DNA from 2 places in the Kitasatospora sp. NPDC097643 genome. Region 2 is predicted to be linked to the other one. Evidence: riboswitches for the same ligand, from Rfam matches in the RefSeq annotation. Region 2 holds a riboswitch; the other holds the start of a gene.
The links. Region 2 has a riboswitch for thiamine pyrophosphate ahead of thiO (glycine oxidase ThiO). Riboswitches for the same ligand answer to the same signal wherever they lie in the genome.

Region 1 (7,476 bases), on a different contig from region 2:
GCCTCGTAGAAGCGGTACCCGCTGAGCGGGTCGACCCTGGCCGGGCGCAGCAGCCCGATCGCGTCGTAGTGCCGCAGCATCCGCACCGACACCCGGCCGTGGCTGGCGAAGTCTCCGATGTTCAACATGATGCTTCCACTCCACGGCCTCTCACGGTGTCAGGGTCAAGCCCGCCGCCCCGGAAACACCGAAGGCGGGTGCCGAGTGGTCTCGGCACCCGCCTTGCGCAGGTGGTTCTCCTACCGGCGGAGAGCGTGGGATTCGAACCCACGGTGACGGGTCACGCCACGACAGTTTTCAAGACTGTTCCCTTAGGCCGCTCGGGCAGCTCTCCAGGCGGAGGTCAGCCTAACGGGTCCGGCGGGGTTCGGCGCACACGGTTTCCCGGGGGGTGGGGTCAGTTGTCGCCGTCGCGCTGGCCGAGGGTGACCTTGGTGGTGAGGGTCTGGCCGTTGCGGGTGTACTCGACGTCGACGGTCTCGCCGGGCTTGTGCGTCCAGATCCGGCTGACCAGGGCGGGGCCGTTCTCGATCGGCACGCCGCCGAGCTTGGTGATGACGTCGCCGGGCTTGAGGCCGGCCTTGTCGGCGGCACCGCCGGGGGTGACCGGCGGCTGGCCCTGGATCTCGCGGGTCTCGATCTGCGCGCCGTCGCCCTTGTAGTTGTCGTTGCGCAGCACGTCGAGCTTGGCGTAGACCGGCTTGCCGGTCTTGATCAGGGTGTCCGCGACCCACTTGGCCTGGTTGATCGGGATGGCGAAGCCCAGGCCGATGCTGCCGGCCCGGCCGGTGGGGGCGGCGTTGGACTGGATCGCCGAGTTGATGCCGATCACCGCGCCGCTCGAATCCAGCAGCGGGCCACCGGAGTTGCCGGGGTTGATCGAGGCGTCGGTCTGCAGGGCGTTCATGTACGAGGACTGGCCGCCGGCCTCGTCGCCGGAGGCGACCGGGCGGTCCTTGGCGCTGATGATGCCGCTGGTGACGGTGGACTCCAGGCCGTACGGCGCGCCGATGGCGACGGTCGCGTCACCGACGTTGACCTTGTCGGAGTCGGCGAGCGGCAGCGGGTTCAGCTTGTTCTTCGGCGGGTTGTCGATCTTGATCACGGCGACGTCGTAACCCTCGGCGTGACCGACCACCGAGGCGTTGTAGGAGTTGCCGTCGGCGAACTTGACGGTCAGTTTGCCGCCGTTGAGGGTCGGCGCCACCACGTGGTTGTTGGTGAGGATGTGGCCCTCGACGTCGAAGACGAAGCCGGTGCCGGTGCCCGACTCGCCGTTGCCCTGTGCCTTGATGGTGACGACGCTGGGCAGCGCCTTCTGCGCGATGCCGGCGATCGAGCCCGGGGCGGGCTCGTTCTTCTGGGTGCTGGCCTGGACCGTGGTGCTGCGGTGGTCGTACGCGGCGCTGGGGCTGTTGCTGTCGCGGTCCGCGACGGCGACGCCGAGCGCGCCGCCGGCGATCCCCGCGACCAGCGCGACGGCGGCGACCAGGGCGACCAGGGCGCCGCGCTTCTTGCCGGGGCGGCCGGGGCCGCCGGGGTAGTCGCCCACGTAACCGACGACCGGACCGCCGGGGCCGCCCGGGTAGCCCGGGCCGCCGGCGGTGCCGTCGTGCCCGGCGCCCCAGCCGCCGAGCGGCTGGCCGCTGCCGAACGGGTGGTGGCCGTGCGCGGCGGGCATGCCGGGGGCGTGCGGGGCGCCGTACGGGTCGTGCGCGCCGGCGGCGGGGACGCCGTGGGTCGGGGTGGCGTACGGGTTGGCACCGGGCGGCAGGGCAGCGGCGGCGGCCTCCGGGTCGACCGGGGCGGCCGGGGCGGCGGACGGAGCGGGCGGCAGCACCGGCGGCGGCGCGTCGATGTAGCCGGTCGCGGGGTCGACGACGGGCGCCTCGGCGGGGACGGCCGACGCCTCGGCGGCCGGCGCCTCGGCGGCGGGCGCCTCGACCGGGACGGCCGGGGCGGCCTCCGGCGCGGGAACCTTGGTGAAGGCGACGGTGGGCCGGTGCCCGCCCTCCGCCGGAGCGGCGTCGGTCACCGCGGCCTCAGCAGCATCCGCGGCCTCGACGGCCTCAGCAGCCTCGGCAGCCGGGGCGGCCTCCGGCGCGGGCACCCGGCTGAACGCCATGGTGGGCTTGTGGCCGCCGTCGGCCGCAGCACCCTCGGCAGCCGCATCGGCCGCGTCGGCGGCACCCTCGGGCGCCGCGGCCTCCGGCTCGGGGATCCGGCCGAAGGCCATGGTCGGCGTGTGCCCGCCCGGAGCGGCGGCATCGGACGCCGGGCCGACCGCAGCCTGTCCGCCCGAGGGCTGCTCCCCCTTCGGCCCGGTGGGCCCAACCTCGCGCTCGGTGCTCACGGACGACCTCCATAGCTGACAGAACCAAGGACCATAGTTTTTCGCACTGCCGATTCGATTGCCGTAAGGACCCCTCTGAAGAACTCATAAGAATCCTTAGCCGGGGCCGACAGCCGCGCCCGACGACCTTCCGGCCGGGGCTCCCCACCCCTCGCCGAATTGTCCCGCGATGCGGACCGCACACCCCCTGGCCTTGGCGTTCACCCTGCTGGCGGTTAGCCTGTCGCTCCAAACTGACACGCGGGAGCTTGGACCCACCAGGCTGAGAGTGCGCTGGTCGACCGTACGCCACCGGATTCCCGGGCAAACCGTCGAGGGGGCGCTGACCGCCGGAACCTGTCCGGGTAATGCCGGCGTAGGGAGTATCGGCCATGCCGCCTGCTTCGCCATCCTCTTCCGTGCTGGACCGACCGGAAGACCCCGCACGGGTCGAGGCGCCGCTCGTCCTCGACACCGAGCCGCCGCGCACGCTGCGCTTCCGGGACCACTTCGCGCTGTGGATGAACCTCGGCGTCAGCCTGATCGGCTTCAGCACCGCCGCCTCCGTGCTCGGCACCCAGGGCAGCGAGCTGTCGCTGGCCGCGTCGATCACCGCGATCGTGGCCGGCACCGTGGTCGGCACCGCGATGCTCGGGGTGGCCGCGCTGATCGGCGCCCGTACCGGCGCGCCCGCGATGGCCAGCCTGCGCGGGCTGTTCGGCACCCGGCTCTCCTACCTGCCGACGGTGCTGAACATCGTCCAGTGCATCGGCTGGGGCGTCTTCGAGCTGCTGACGATCGCGGCCGGGGCACAGACCGTCGCCCACACCGACGGCTACCGCTGGCTGTTCGTGCTGCTCGCCGGCGCGCTGACCACCGTGCTGACCATCTGGCCGCTCGGCTCGATCGCGGTGCTGCGCCGCTTCGTGGCCGGGGCGGTCGCGGTGGCGATGGTGTACTTCACCGTCCAGCTGGGCCGGCAGGGCGTGCCCGACCCGGGCGCGGGCAACTGGCACGGCTTCCTGAAGGCGACCGACACGATGATCGCGGTGTCGATCTCCTTCGTCCCACTGGCCGCCGACTACACCCGGCACTCGCGCACCGCGCGTTCGGCCTTCTGGGGCAGCTTCTCCGGTTACACCCTGGCCCAGGTCTGGTGCTACGCGCTCGGCCTGGTGGCGCTGCTGCAGTCCGGCGGCGACCCGGCCAAGATCTTCGACTCCTTCCTCGGCGTGTGGGCCGGCTGGCTGTTCCTGCTGGTGCTGGTGCTGCGCGAGACCGACCAGTCCTTCGCCAACGTCTACTCGACCGCGATGTCGGTGCAGAACCTGCTGCCGAAGGTGGACCGCCGGATCCTGACCGGCGGGATCGGCCTGCTGACCACGGTCCTGGGGCTGCAGATCACCGAGTTCACCGAGACCTACACCAACTTCCTCGGCCTGATCGGCTCGGTGTTCGTGCCGCTGCTGGCCGTGCTGGCGGTGGACTACTTCCTCGGCGCCGGCCGGAAGGGCTGGAACCTCGCCGCCGACGCACCGTCCCGCTGGCTGATGCTGCTGCCGTGGGCGCTGGGCTTCGCCGTCTACCAGTTCATCGCGCCGACCCCGGTCTCCGACGGCTGGACGGAGTTCTGGACCAAGGCCCAGGAGACGCTGCACTTCACCCCGCAGGAGTGGACCTCGGCCTCGCTGTTCGCCTTCCTGGTGCCGGCCCTGGCGACCTGGGCGCTCACCCCGCTGACCCGGCGCGCACCGCAGGACTGACCCCGCACACCGCCGGAGCGGTCCGGCTTCGGCGCGGCAACCTCCGGCACGGCACCGAAGACGGCCCCACAGGTTGGGGCCGTCTTCGTCTCCGCGTCACCTCCGCCGCTTATCGTTGGGCGTGTGACCAGCCCAGACCTGTCCCCGGCGGCGCCGCGCACCGCGCAGCCCGTCCAGGTGATCGCCCACCGCGGTTCCTCGCACGCCCTGCCCGAGCACACCCTGGCGGCCTACCGGCGCGCCCTCGACGAGGGCGCGGACGCCGTGGAGTGCGACGTCCGGCTGACCGCCGACGGCGAGCTGGTCTGCGTGCACGACCGGCGGATCGGCCGGGTCTCCAACGGCCAGGGCACCGTCTCGGCGATGACGCTCGCCGAGCTGGAGGACTACGACTTCGGCGCCTGGAAGACCGGCCGCCCCAGCACCGACCCCGAGCTGCGCGGCGTGCTGCGGCTGGAGCGCCTGCTGGAGCTGGTCGTGGACTGCGGCCGCCCGGTGGACCTGGCGATCGAGACCAAGCACCCGGTGCGCTTCCGCGGCCGGGTGGAGGCCGAGCTGCTGCGGATGCTGGAACGCTTCAAGATCGGCGCCGAGCAGGAGCACGACCGCCCGTCCGCCCGGATCATGAGCTTCTCCTCGACGGCGCTGAACCGGGTGGCCGGGGCCGCGCCGGAGTACCGCCGGGTGTTCCTGTTCGAGCGGACCCTGCCGCTGCTGGGACGGCTCCGCCCGGGCTCGCCGCTGCCGGGCGGGGCGCGGATCGCCGGTCCGGGCATCGACCTGGTGCGGGCCCGCCCGCAGCTGGTCACCCGGCTGCGCGAGCTGGGCCACCAGGTGCACGTCTGGACGGTGGACGAGCCGGCCGACGTGGAGCTCTGCCTGGAGCTCGGGGTGTCGGCGATCATCACCAACCGGCCCGCCGAGGTGCTGGCGCAGCTCGGCCGGTGATCCGCCCGCGGCTCCCGGGGATCTGATCGTTCTGGTCGGCGGCCAAACCTTCCGCGCACGTTTATTGCCGGAAATTGCTCAGCCGGGCGACAGAGGGTGAGCACGGATTGACCTCTCGTCCACCCTCGGTCGCGTCGCTCGAAATGGACTCGCGGGATCGTCCGGTGGTCGTTTCCGACGCATTACCAAGGGGCATCTCTCCCTCGGCATACGCTGAAGGAGGTCCGGGGGTGGCGTTGATGGTGGCGCGTGAAGTGCCGACTTCATCGACCATGGCAGTGCCGCACGGCCCAGCGAGTGTCGGGGTCGCACGGCGCCGGCTGCGTCGAGATCTAGGCGATCGGGAGATACCAGAACCGGTCATTGATGATGCCGTACTGATCCTTTCCGAACTGTTGAGCAATGCCTGTCGGTACGCCCGTCCGCTCGGGCCGCTGCCCGCGCTCGGCCGCAGCGCCCGGGCCGAGGTGGTGGACCAGGTGCTGGTCGGCGTCCCCTCCGCGGCGCACCCCGCGCCGGGCGGCCGGGAGCACGAGGAGGACGGGAGCGATCCGGACGGCGGGGTGCTGGTCCGCTGGCAGATGCACACCGACGGCGTGCTCACCCTGGAGGTCACCGACGGCGGCGCGGTCACCCGGCCGGTGCCCGCGAGCCCCTCGCTGACCTCGCGCGGCGGTCGCGGCCTGAGCATCGTCGACCAGTTGGCCAGTGACTGGGGCGTGCGCGACGCGCCCGGTGAGGTGACGGTCTGGGCGGCACTGCCCTCCCGGGCCCGACACGCCCGACGCGGCGGTGGTGACGCCCGGAGCGCGTGAGACCCGACCGGCCCACCCCGGCGCGTGCCCGCGCGCCGGGGGAACGTCAGTAGGCTTCCCGGAGTACAGGACCACCGTTCCCGGGAGAGCCGCACCATGGGCAAGAAGGCCGCCAAGAAGGCGCCGCAGCGTCAGTCCACCACCGCCGTCACGGGCGAGGTCCCCGTGGTCGGGGCCCGCGAGAACTGCCCGTGCGGTTCGGGCCGCCGGTACAAGGCCTGCCACGGCCGGGAGGCCTCGCACGCGGTGCAGGAGCTGGTGCACCGTCCGTTCGAGGGCCTGCCGGGCGAGGCCGACTGGGTGGCGCTGCGCGAGCTGGTGCCGGCCGCCACGGTGCCGCTGACGCTGGCCGCCGGGGTGGCCGAGGGCGCCAACGGCGAGGTCCCGTCGGTGACCCTGGCCACCGTGCTGCCGCTGGCCTGGCCGGCCCTGCGCCGCCAGGACGGCTCGATCCTGCTCGGCCTCCAGACCCAGTCCGCCTCCGGCGACCTCAGCCGCGACCTCGCGGACGCCCTGGAGCTGGCCCTGACCGCCGAGCCGGGCAGCCCGGTCCCGGCCCGCCGGACCGTCCCGGGCGGCCGCCGCCTTCAGGACCTGCTGGACGTCACCGCCGCGTTCACGCCCGCCGTGCACACCGGCTTCGAGTTCTGGCTGGAGGACGCCGAGACCGCCACCGGCGAGGTCGCCGCCTCGCTGGAGCGCGCCAACGCCTCGGCCATCCCGACCGAGAAGCTGAGCAGCGTGGACTCCGCCTACTGGTGCGGCACCCCGGACAAGAACCACCTGCGCTGGGTGATGACCGTCCCCGAGGAGCAGCTGCTGGACGCGCTGGCCCGGCTGAACGCCGCCGGTGACGCCTCGCTCGGCGCGGACACCCGCCTGGTCGGCTCGTTCCGCGCGCACGGCCTGACCGTGCCGGTCTGGGACCTCCCGCTCGCCATGACCGCGGCCGACTGCGAGAAGCCGGCCGCCGAGTTCGCCGAGCGGCTCGCCGCCGTCCTCGCGGACGAGACCCCGCTGACCGCCGAGGAGCGGCGCGCCCGCGCGAACCTGGTGAACCGTCAGGTCACCTTGAACTAAAGGACGCCGGGATCAGGGTGATACGCGTCACATTGTCGCGGTGGACCCGCAATTTCCGGGCGTGGAAGGCGTCTTGGAAATTGGCGCGGGCGCAGATCCTTGTTACTGTCTAAAGAGTCCGGTCGCTGGTGCATCCCCCGTCGCCAGCGGCCGGATCTTTTCATTTTCCGGGCGGTGCCGGATCCGTTGCCCGGAAGGCGTCCTGTCGATCAGTAGGCCGAGCGGCCGCGGTCCAGCCGGACCGCCGCCTCCACCAACTCGCCCAGCAGCGGCCCGACCTGCGGCAGCCACACCCCACCGTCGGCAGCCGGTCGCGGCGCCAGCACCCAGCGCACCCGGGCGGCCGCGCCGCCGGGCGGCAGCGGTAGGAAGCCGCCCGGCCCGTGGTAGTGCAACGAGCCCGGCACCCACGGGAGTTGAGCCAGCATCTCGCCGAGCACGTCGAGCGAGTACGGCGCCACCAGCATCGCGTACCGGCCCGGCATCGCCAGCACCGGCCCGAGCGGCAGCCGCAGCGCCCCCAGGTAGGCGAGCGCGC
Region 2 (7,476 bases):
CTCATCGGACCGGCGTAGGGCCTCAGGGCCGGTGCGCGCTCAGGCCTGGTGCCAGGTGTTCTGCTGCTGGTAGCCGTACGCCTGGTCGTAGCTCGGCTGCTGCGGGATGCCCTGCGGGTGCTGCTGCTGCTGGTGCTGGTCGGGCTGCTGCTGCCACTGCTGCTGGGCGTTCGGGTCCCAGCCGGGCTGCTGCTGCGGGTAGCCCTGGTGCTGCTCCTGCTGCGGGTAGCCGCCGTAGGGGTCGGTCTGCTGCGGGTAGCCGCCGTAGCCCTGGTCGTAGGCGAAGGCGGGCTGCTGCTGGGTCTGCCACTGCTGCTGCTCGTAGGACGGCTGCGGCTGGGCGGTGTCGTAGCCGGACTGGTAGGCCTCGGCGTACGAGTCCGGCGTCTGCGCCTGCGGCTCGAAGGCCGGCTGCTGCCCGAACGCGGCCTGCGCCTCGAAGGCCGGCTGCTGCTCGTACCCGGCCTGCGGCTGCTCGTAGTAGCCGGGCGCGTAGACGCCGTCCTGGGCGAGCTCCTGCATCTCGAAGGCCGCGGTCTGCTCGACCTCGGGCGCCTCCTCGGCGACCGGGGCGGCGGCCGGGCTCTCCTCGACGGCGCTGACCTCGCCGACCCGCTCCTCCGCGGCCGCGACGGCCGCGACCGTGGCCGCGCCGCCGGTCAGGGCGCCGAGCAGCGGCACCTTGGCGAGCGGACCGGGCAGGCTGCCGTCGGCGTTGCGCAGCGACCAGCCGGCCTGGTAGCCGCGCTTGACCGAGAGGGTGACGAAGGTCTGGCCGGCCGCGAACATGGCCGCGCCGGCGCCGATCACCACGACCGACCCGACGGTCATGCCGGCGGCCACCCCGAGGAATCCGACCAGGGCCAGGGCCCGCCAGTGCAGCGGCGCCCGGTTCTGCAGCAGCACCTCGGCGATCAGCCAGAGCGCCACCACCGCCAACGCGACGTACAGCAGCAGGTATCCGATGCCCATCCGCCCGCTACCTCCAGTCGCGTGCCCGCGCGCGCCGCGCGTGTCCGGCGACTGTACCGGTTCAACGGCCCGGGTACCGCATCGCGTTCCAGCCGGTCACGGCCGGAGCGCACACGATCGAGCCCGCCACGGCCGGTGCCGTGACGGGCTCCTGGACACTCCGGACGGCCCTACGCCGGGCGCTGGTGCAGGCCGAGGTTCTGGTAGATCTCCAGCGTCGCCGTGGAGTGGTTGAGCGTGATGAAGTGCAGGCCGGGCGCACCCTCGGCGAGCAGCCGTTCGGCCATCGCGGTGGCGTGCTCCATGCCGATCGCGCGCAGCGCCGCCGGGTCGTCGACGGCGGCCCGCAGCCGGGCCTCCAGGTCGGCGGGGAACGCCGAGCCGCTGAGCTGCGGGAAGCGCTCCAGCTGCTTGGCGTTGGTGACCGGCATGATCTCCGGGATGATCGGCGCCGTGCAGCCGGCGGCGGTCACCCGGTCGCGCAGCCGCAGGTAGTCGTCGACCTCGAAGAACATCTGGGTGATCGCGTAGTCGGCGCCGGCGCGGATCTTCGCGACGAAGTGCCGGATGTCGTCGTCCCAGTTGGTCGAGCGCGGGTGCATGTTCGGCGAGGCCGCGACGCCCACGCAGAAGTCGCCGATGCCCTTGATCAGTTCGACCAGCTCGTAGGCGTAGGTGACGCCCTCGGGGTGGCTGATCCACTCGCCCATCGGGTCGCCGGGCGGGTCGCCCCGGACGGCGAGGACGTTGCGCACGCCCTGGTCGGCGTACTGGCCGATGATGTTGCGCAGTTCGGCGATCGAGTGGTCCACCGCGGTCAGGTGCGCCACCGGGGTCAGCGTGGTCTCGGTGGCGATCCGGCCGACCATGTTGACGGTGCGCTCGCGCGAGGAGCCGCCGGCCCCGTACGTCATGCAGACGAAGTTGGGGTCGAGCGGTTCGAGGCGCCGGATGGCGTCCCAGAGCTTCTGTTCGCCGACCTCGCTGCGCGGGGGCATGAACTCGAAGGAGAAGGACCGCTTTCCGGCCGCCAGCAGCTCGCGGACCGTCTGTGCGCGGTCCGATCTGGTGGAGGCGATGCCGAGTGCCATGTTGGCAGGTTATCCGGGCTGCGAAGGGGCCGGACAACCCGGTTCCACGGATTGAGACAAGTGATGGACAGCGTTCCGCTTCGGTCCGGGCGGTGTCCGGGCGGTCTCCGGGCGGGGTGGCGAGGCCGCTCGCACGCCCGTTCCCGGCCGCCCCGCTACGCTTGCTGCACCCCCAGCGAACCAGCGGAGCATGATCGTGACCTCGTCCAGCAACCGGCCGGCCAACCCCATTGACGTGGAGGAGGTCCGCGCGCGCGTCAACGCCGCTCTCGCCGCGTTCATGGACGGCCAGGCCGCCCTGCTGAGCAAGATCTCGCCCCAGCTGGTGCCCGCCGCCGACGCGCTGCGCGACTTCCTGCTGGACGGCGGGAAGCGGCTGCGCCCGGCCTTCTGCTACTGGGGCTGGCGGGGCGCCGGCGGCGCGGCGCGCGGCGAGGGGATCGCCAACGCGGCGGCCGCGCTGGAACTGCTCCAGGCGAGCGCCCTGGTCCACGACGACCTGATGGACCGCAGCGACACCCGCCGGGGCCTGCCGTCCGTCCACCGCCGCTTCGAGGCGCTGCACCGCGACAGCGGCTGGCGCGGCGACCGCGAGCAGTACGGCACCTCGGCCGCGGTGCTGCTGGGCGACCTGCTGCTGATCTGGTGCGACGAGCTGTTCCTGCGCTCGGGCCTGGAGCCGGCCGCGGTGCTGGCCGCCAAGCCGGTGTTCGACCTGATGCGCACCGAGGTCATGGTCGGCCAGTACCTGGACGTGCTGGAGCCGGTGGCCGGGGACTCGACGGACGAGGGCGCGCTGGAGCGGGCGCAGACCGTCCTGCACTACAAGTCGGCGAAGTACACCATCGAGCGCCCGTTGCAGGTCGGCGCGCTGCTCGCGGGCGCCGACCCGGAGCTGGTCGAGGCGTACGGGGCGTTCGGGCTGCCGCTGGGCGAAGCCTTCCAGCTGCGGGACGACCTGCTGGGCGTCTTCGGGGATCCGGCGGTCACCGGCAAGCCCGCCGGGGACGACCTGCGCGAGGGCAAGCGCACCCTGCTGGTCGCGCACGCGATGCGCGGCCTGCCCGCCGCCGACGCCCGCCACCTGGACGAGCGGCTCGGCGCGCCCGACCTCGTGCCCACGGAGGTCGCGGAGCTGCGCGCGCTGGTCGCCCGCAGCGGCGCGCCCGAGCTGGTGGAGCAGCGGATCGACGAGCTGATGGGGCAGGCGCTGGCCGCCCTCGCGGCGGCACCGCTGGTGGACGAGCAGGCCCGCGCGGTGCTGCTGGCACTGGCCGAGGCCGCCACCGTCCGCAAGTACTGACGGACGGCGACGGCCTCGGGGCGGTGGTCGGACGGGTGGTGCCCGGACGGGCCGGGTCGGACGGGCGGGGTCAGACCGAGCGCACGCGCCGGGACAGCTCCGCGGCGGCCGCCCGCGGGTCCGCCGCGGCGGTGATGGCCCGGACCACGACGATCCGGCGGGCGCCGGCGGCCAGCACCTCGTCCAGGTTGCCGAGGTCGATCCCGCCGATGGCGAACCACGGCCGGTCGGTGGCCTGCCCGGCCGCGTACGAGACCAGGTCGAGGCCCGGCGCGTGCCGGCCCGGCTTGGTCGGGGTCGGCCAGACCGGGCCGGTGCAGAAGTAGTCCACACCGGGCTCGGCGATCGCCGCGTCCACCTCGGACTCGGCGTGGCAGGACCGTCCGATCAGCACGTCCTCGCCCAGGATCGCCCGGGCGGCGGGCACCGGCAGGTCGTCCTGGCCGAGGTGCAGCACGTCCGGCCGGGCCGCGTGCGCGACGTCGGCGCGGTCGTTGACGGAGAGCAGCTTGCCGTGGCGGCGGCAGGCGTCGGCGAAGACCTCGAGGGCCGCCAGCTCCTGCTTCGCCTCCAGGCCCTTGTCGCGGAGCTGGACGATGTCCACGCCGCCGGACAGCGCCGCGTCCAGGAACTCGGCGAGGTCGCCCTGCTCACGCCGGGCGTCGGTGCACAGGTACAGCCGGGCGTCGGCCAGCCGTGCCCGCCGGGAGGTCGTCGGGTCGGGGTCGGTCACAGGGCCATCGCCTGGGCGCGGCGCTTGACCTCGGTCGCCCGGTTCTCCCACAGCGCCTGCACCGGGGTGCCCGGCAGTGACGGGTCCTCGGTGAACAGCCACTCGATGATCTCCTCGTCGCTGAACCCGCTGTCGCGCAGCACGGTCAGCAGGCCGATCAGGTGCTTGACCGGGCCTTCCTCGTCGATGAAGGCGGCCGGGACCTGCAACGACTTGTTGGGGCCGCGGCGGACCGCGATCAGGTCACCCTTCTTGACCATGTTGCGGACCTCGGTGACCAGCACACCCCACCGCTCGGAGATGTCGGGCAGGTACAGCCACTCGGGGACCAGGGCGTCAGTCTTGGCATCGATCTCACTCACGGCACCAGACTGCCACCTCGGCGGGCCCGCGCGCACCAAGGGCCCGTCCCGGCGGTCAGAGCGCCGCCGACTTCAGCGGGGTCGACGGGTCCGCGGCGCGCGCCCGGTCCACGGCGGTGCCGCGCTCGATCAGCCGGCGGCCCTGGGTGAGGTCGCGCGGCCGGTCCACGGCGAGCAGCGCGGTGGGCACCCCGGCGCGCAGCCAGAGCACCGCCCAGGAGGCGTCCTGCGGGCCGCCGCGCCAGAGCACCTCGTCGCCCTCGGCGTGCCGCCCGGCGTACTGGACCATCCGGCCGAACTGCTCCGACCAGAAGTACGGCACCGGGTCGTACGGCGCGTCCACCCCGAGCACGGCGGCGGCCGCGGCCTCGCCGGACTGCAGCGCGTGGTCCCAGTGCTGGACGGCCAGCCGGGCGCCGGCGCGGGCGGAGGGGTAGCTGAGGCAGTCCCCGGCCGCGAAGACCCCGGGCAGGCCGGTGCGCAGCCGCTCGTCCACCAGGACGGCGCCGGACTCGTCCAGGTCGACCCCGGAGCCGGCCAGCCAGCCGGTCGCGGGCCGGGCGCCCACGCCGACCACCACCTCGTCGGCGGGCAGGTGCGAGCCGTCCGCCAGCAGCACCGCGCCGGCTTCCACGGCCGCGACGCCGACCCCGCAGCGCAGGTCCACGCCCGCCTCGGCGTACCAGGCGGCCATCGCCGAGCCCACCTCGGTGGGCAGCGCGCCGGGGACGGGCGCCGGGCCCGCCTCGACCACCGTCACCTCGCAGCCGGCCGCCCGGGCGGCGGTGGACACCTCGGCGCCGATCCAGCCCGCGCCGACCAGCACCAGCCGCAGGCCGGGCCGCAGCAGCGCGCGCAGCGCCAGGGCGTCGTCGAGGGTGTGCAGCAGGTGCGCGCGCTCGGCGCCGGGCAGGGCGCGCGGGGTGGCGCCGGTGGCGATCACCAGCGCGCCGTACGGGAGGTCGCCGCCGTCGGTGTGCAGCACGCCCGGGGTGAGGCCGGTGGCGCGGCGGCCGGTGAGCAGTTCGATGCCGAGGTGCGGGTAGTCGATGTCCAGGGTGGTGGCGTCGGTCTTGCCGAGCAGTACGTCCTTGGAGAGCGGCGGCCGGTCGTACGGCGCGTGCGGCTCCTCGCCGACCAGGACGATCCGCCCCCGCCAGCCGCCCTGCCGCAGCTTCAGGGCGCACTGCGCCCCGGCCAGCCCGGCCCCGACGACGACCACCTGATCCGTTCCGTTCAGCTCTGCCACGCCCGTCACTGTACTCAGCCGCACCCCTGGCCCGACCGGCCTGTCCACCCCTTGTACGGGCCTTCGGGCGGGCCGACCCCCGGAGTTAAGGTGGGGGCACCATCACGGGAGCCCGGCGTACCGGGCTGAGAGGCGGGCTGGCACGGCCTGCGACCGTCCGAACCTGATCCGGGTCATACCGGCGAAGGGAGAAGAGCAGCTTTGACACGCTTGGCACCGGGCGCCCACGCCGACGTGCTGGTGATCGGCGGGGGCGTCATCGGCCTCGCCGTCGCCTGGCGCGCGGCGCAGCGCGGGCTGCGGACCGTCGTGGTCGACCCCTCCCCCGGCGGCGGCGCCGCCCGGGTCGCGGCCGGGATGCTCGCCCCGGTCACCGAACTCCAGTACGGCGAGGAGCCGCTGCTGCGCCTCGGCATGGCCTCCAACGAGCGGTACGCGGCCTTCGCCGCCGAGCTCACCGAGGCCAGCGGCGGCGAGGACACCGGCTACCGCCGGTGCGGCACGATCGCCGTCGCGCTGGACTCCGACGACCGCGAGGAACTGCGCGAGCTGCACGCCTTCCACCAACGGCTCGGCCTGGACTCGACCTGGCTGACCGGCCGGGAGACCCGGAAGCTGGAACCGATGCTCGCCCCCGGCGTGCGCGGCGGCCTGCACGTGGCCGAGGACCACCAGGTGGACGGCCGTCGGCTGCTCCACGCGCTGGTCCTCGCCTGTGAAGGCGCCGAGGTCCTGATCCATCGCGCCGAGGCCGTGGAGCTGCTGGTCGAGGACGGCCGCGCGGTCGGCGCCCGGCTGAGCACGCACGAGACCCTGACCGCCGACCAGGTCGTGCTCGCGGCCGGCCCGCACAGCCACCGACTGCCGGGCCTGCCCGAGGGTGTGCTGCCGGCGATCCGTCCGGTGAAGGGCCAGATCCTGCGGCTGTGGATCCCGGACGCCTACCGGCCGTTCCTGTCCCGCAACGTCCGCGCGGTGGTGCGCGGCCAGCACCTCTACCTGGTGCCGCGGGAGAACGGCGAGCTGGTGATCGGCGCGACCAGCGAGGAGCAGGGCTACGACACCACGGTGACCGCCGGCGGTGTGTACGAACTGCTGCGCGACGCCCACGAGTTGGTCCCGGGCATCACCGAACTCCCGCTGCTGGAGACCTCGGCCGGGCTGCGGCCGGGCTCGCCGGACAACGCCCCGCTGCTGGGGCCGACCGCGCTGCCCGGGCTGGTCGCCGCGACCGGCCACTACCGCAACGGCGTGCTGCTCACCCCGGTGACCGCCGACCTGCTCGCCGAGTACCTGGCCACCGGTGAACTGCCCGAACTGGCACGGCCGTTCGCACCCACCCGGTTCTCCTCCGCCCGCTCCACCACGAAGGTCCCCGCATGAACGAGATCGCACTGACCGTCAACGGCGAGCCCCGCCGGGTGCCCGAGACGACCACCCTCGCCGAGATGGTGGCCACCCTCAGCCGGGCCAACTCCGGCGTCGCCGCCGCGCTCAACGAGGCCGTGGTGCCGCGGAGTTCGTGGTCGGACACGCCGCTGTCGGCGGGCGACCGGATCGAGATCCTCACCGCCGTGCAGGGAGGCTGACGATGGCCGACGACCTTCTCACCATCGCCGGGGCGACCTTCAACTCCCGGCTGATCATGGGCACCGGCGGCGCGCCGAGTCTGGAGGTCCTGGAGCAGGCGCTGCTCGCCTCCGGCACCGAGCTGACCACCGTGGCGATGCGCCGGGTGAACGCCACCACCCAGGGCTCCGTACTGG

Region 1: another riboswitch for thiamine pyrophosphate. It lies ahead of ABTY15_RS03225 (purine-cytosine permease family protein); the one in region 2 lies ahead of thiO (glycine oxidase ThiO).

Annotation. Positions count from the first base shown of each region.
Region 1 covers NZ_JBEOSA010000003.1:16,270-23,745, reverse strand. The annotation lists gene ABTY15_RS03240 (MerR family transcriptional regulator) at 1-128, opposite strand, end outside; tRNA gene ABTY15_RS03235 (tRNA-Ser) at 247-334, opposite strand; gene ABTY15_RS03230 (S1C family serine protease) at 398-2,353, opposite strand; TPP riboswitch at 2,584-2,732, shown strand; gene ABTY15_RS03225 (purine-cytosine permease family protein) at 2,752-4,095, shown strand; gene ABTY15_RS03220 (glycerophosphodiester phosphodiesterase family protein) at 4,219-5,043, shown strand; gene ABTY15_RS03215 (ATP-binding protein) at 5,283-5,858, shown strand; gene ABTY15_RS03210 (DUF5926 family protein) at 5,955-6,938, shown strand; gene ABTY15_RS03205 (bifunctional DNA primase/polymerase) at 7,148-7,476, opposite strand, start outside.
Region 2 covers NZ_JBEOSA010000020.1:4,962-12,437, forward strand. The annotation lists gene ABTY15_RS15325 (phytoene desaturase family protein) at 1-18, shown strand, start outside; gene ABTY15_RS15330 (hypothetical protein) at 40-972, opposite strand; gene metF (methylenetetrahydrofolate reductase [NAD(P)H]) at 1,143-2,063, opposite strand; gene ABTY15_RS15340 (polyprenyl synthetase family protein) at 2,260-3,366, shown strand; gene thiE (thiamine phosphate synthase) at 3,437-4,099, opposite strand; gene ABTY15_RS15350 (Rv2175c family DNA-binding protein) at 4,096-4,461, opposite strand; gene ABTY15_RS15355 (NAD(P)/FAD-dependent oxidoreductase) at 4,517-5,719, opposite strand; TPP riboswitch at 5,805-5,917, shown strand; gene thiO (glycine oxidase ThiO) at 5,912-7,093, shown strand; gene thiS (sulfur carrier protein ThiS) at 7,090-7,299, shown strand; gene ABTY15_RS15370 (thiazole synthase) at 7,302-7,476, shown strand, end outside.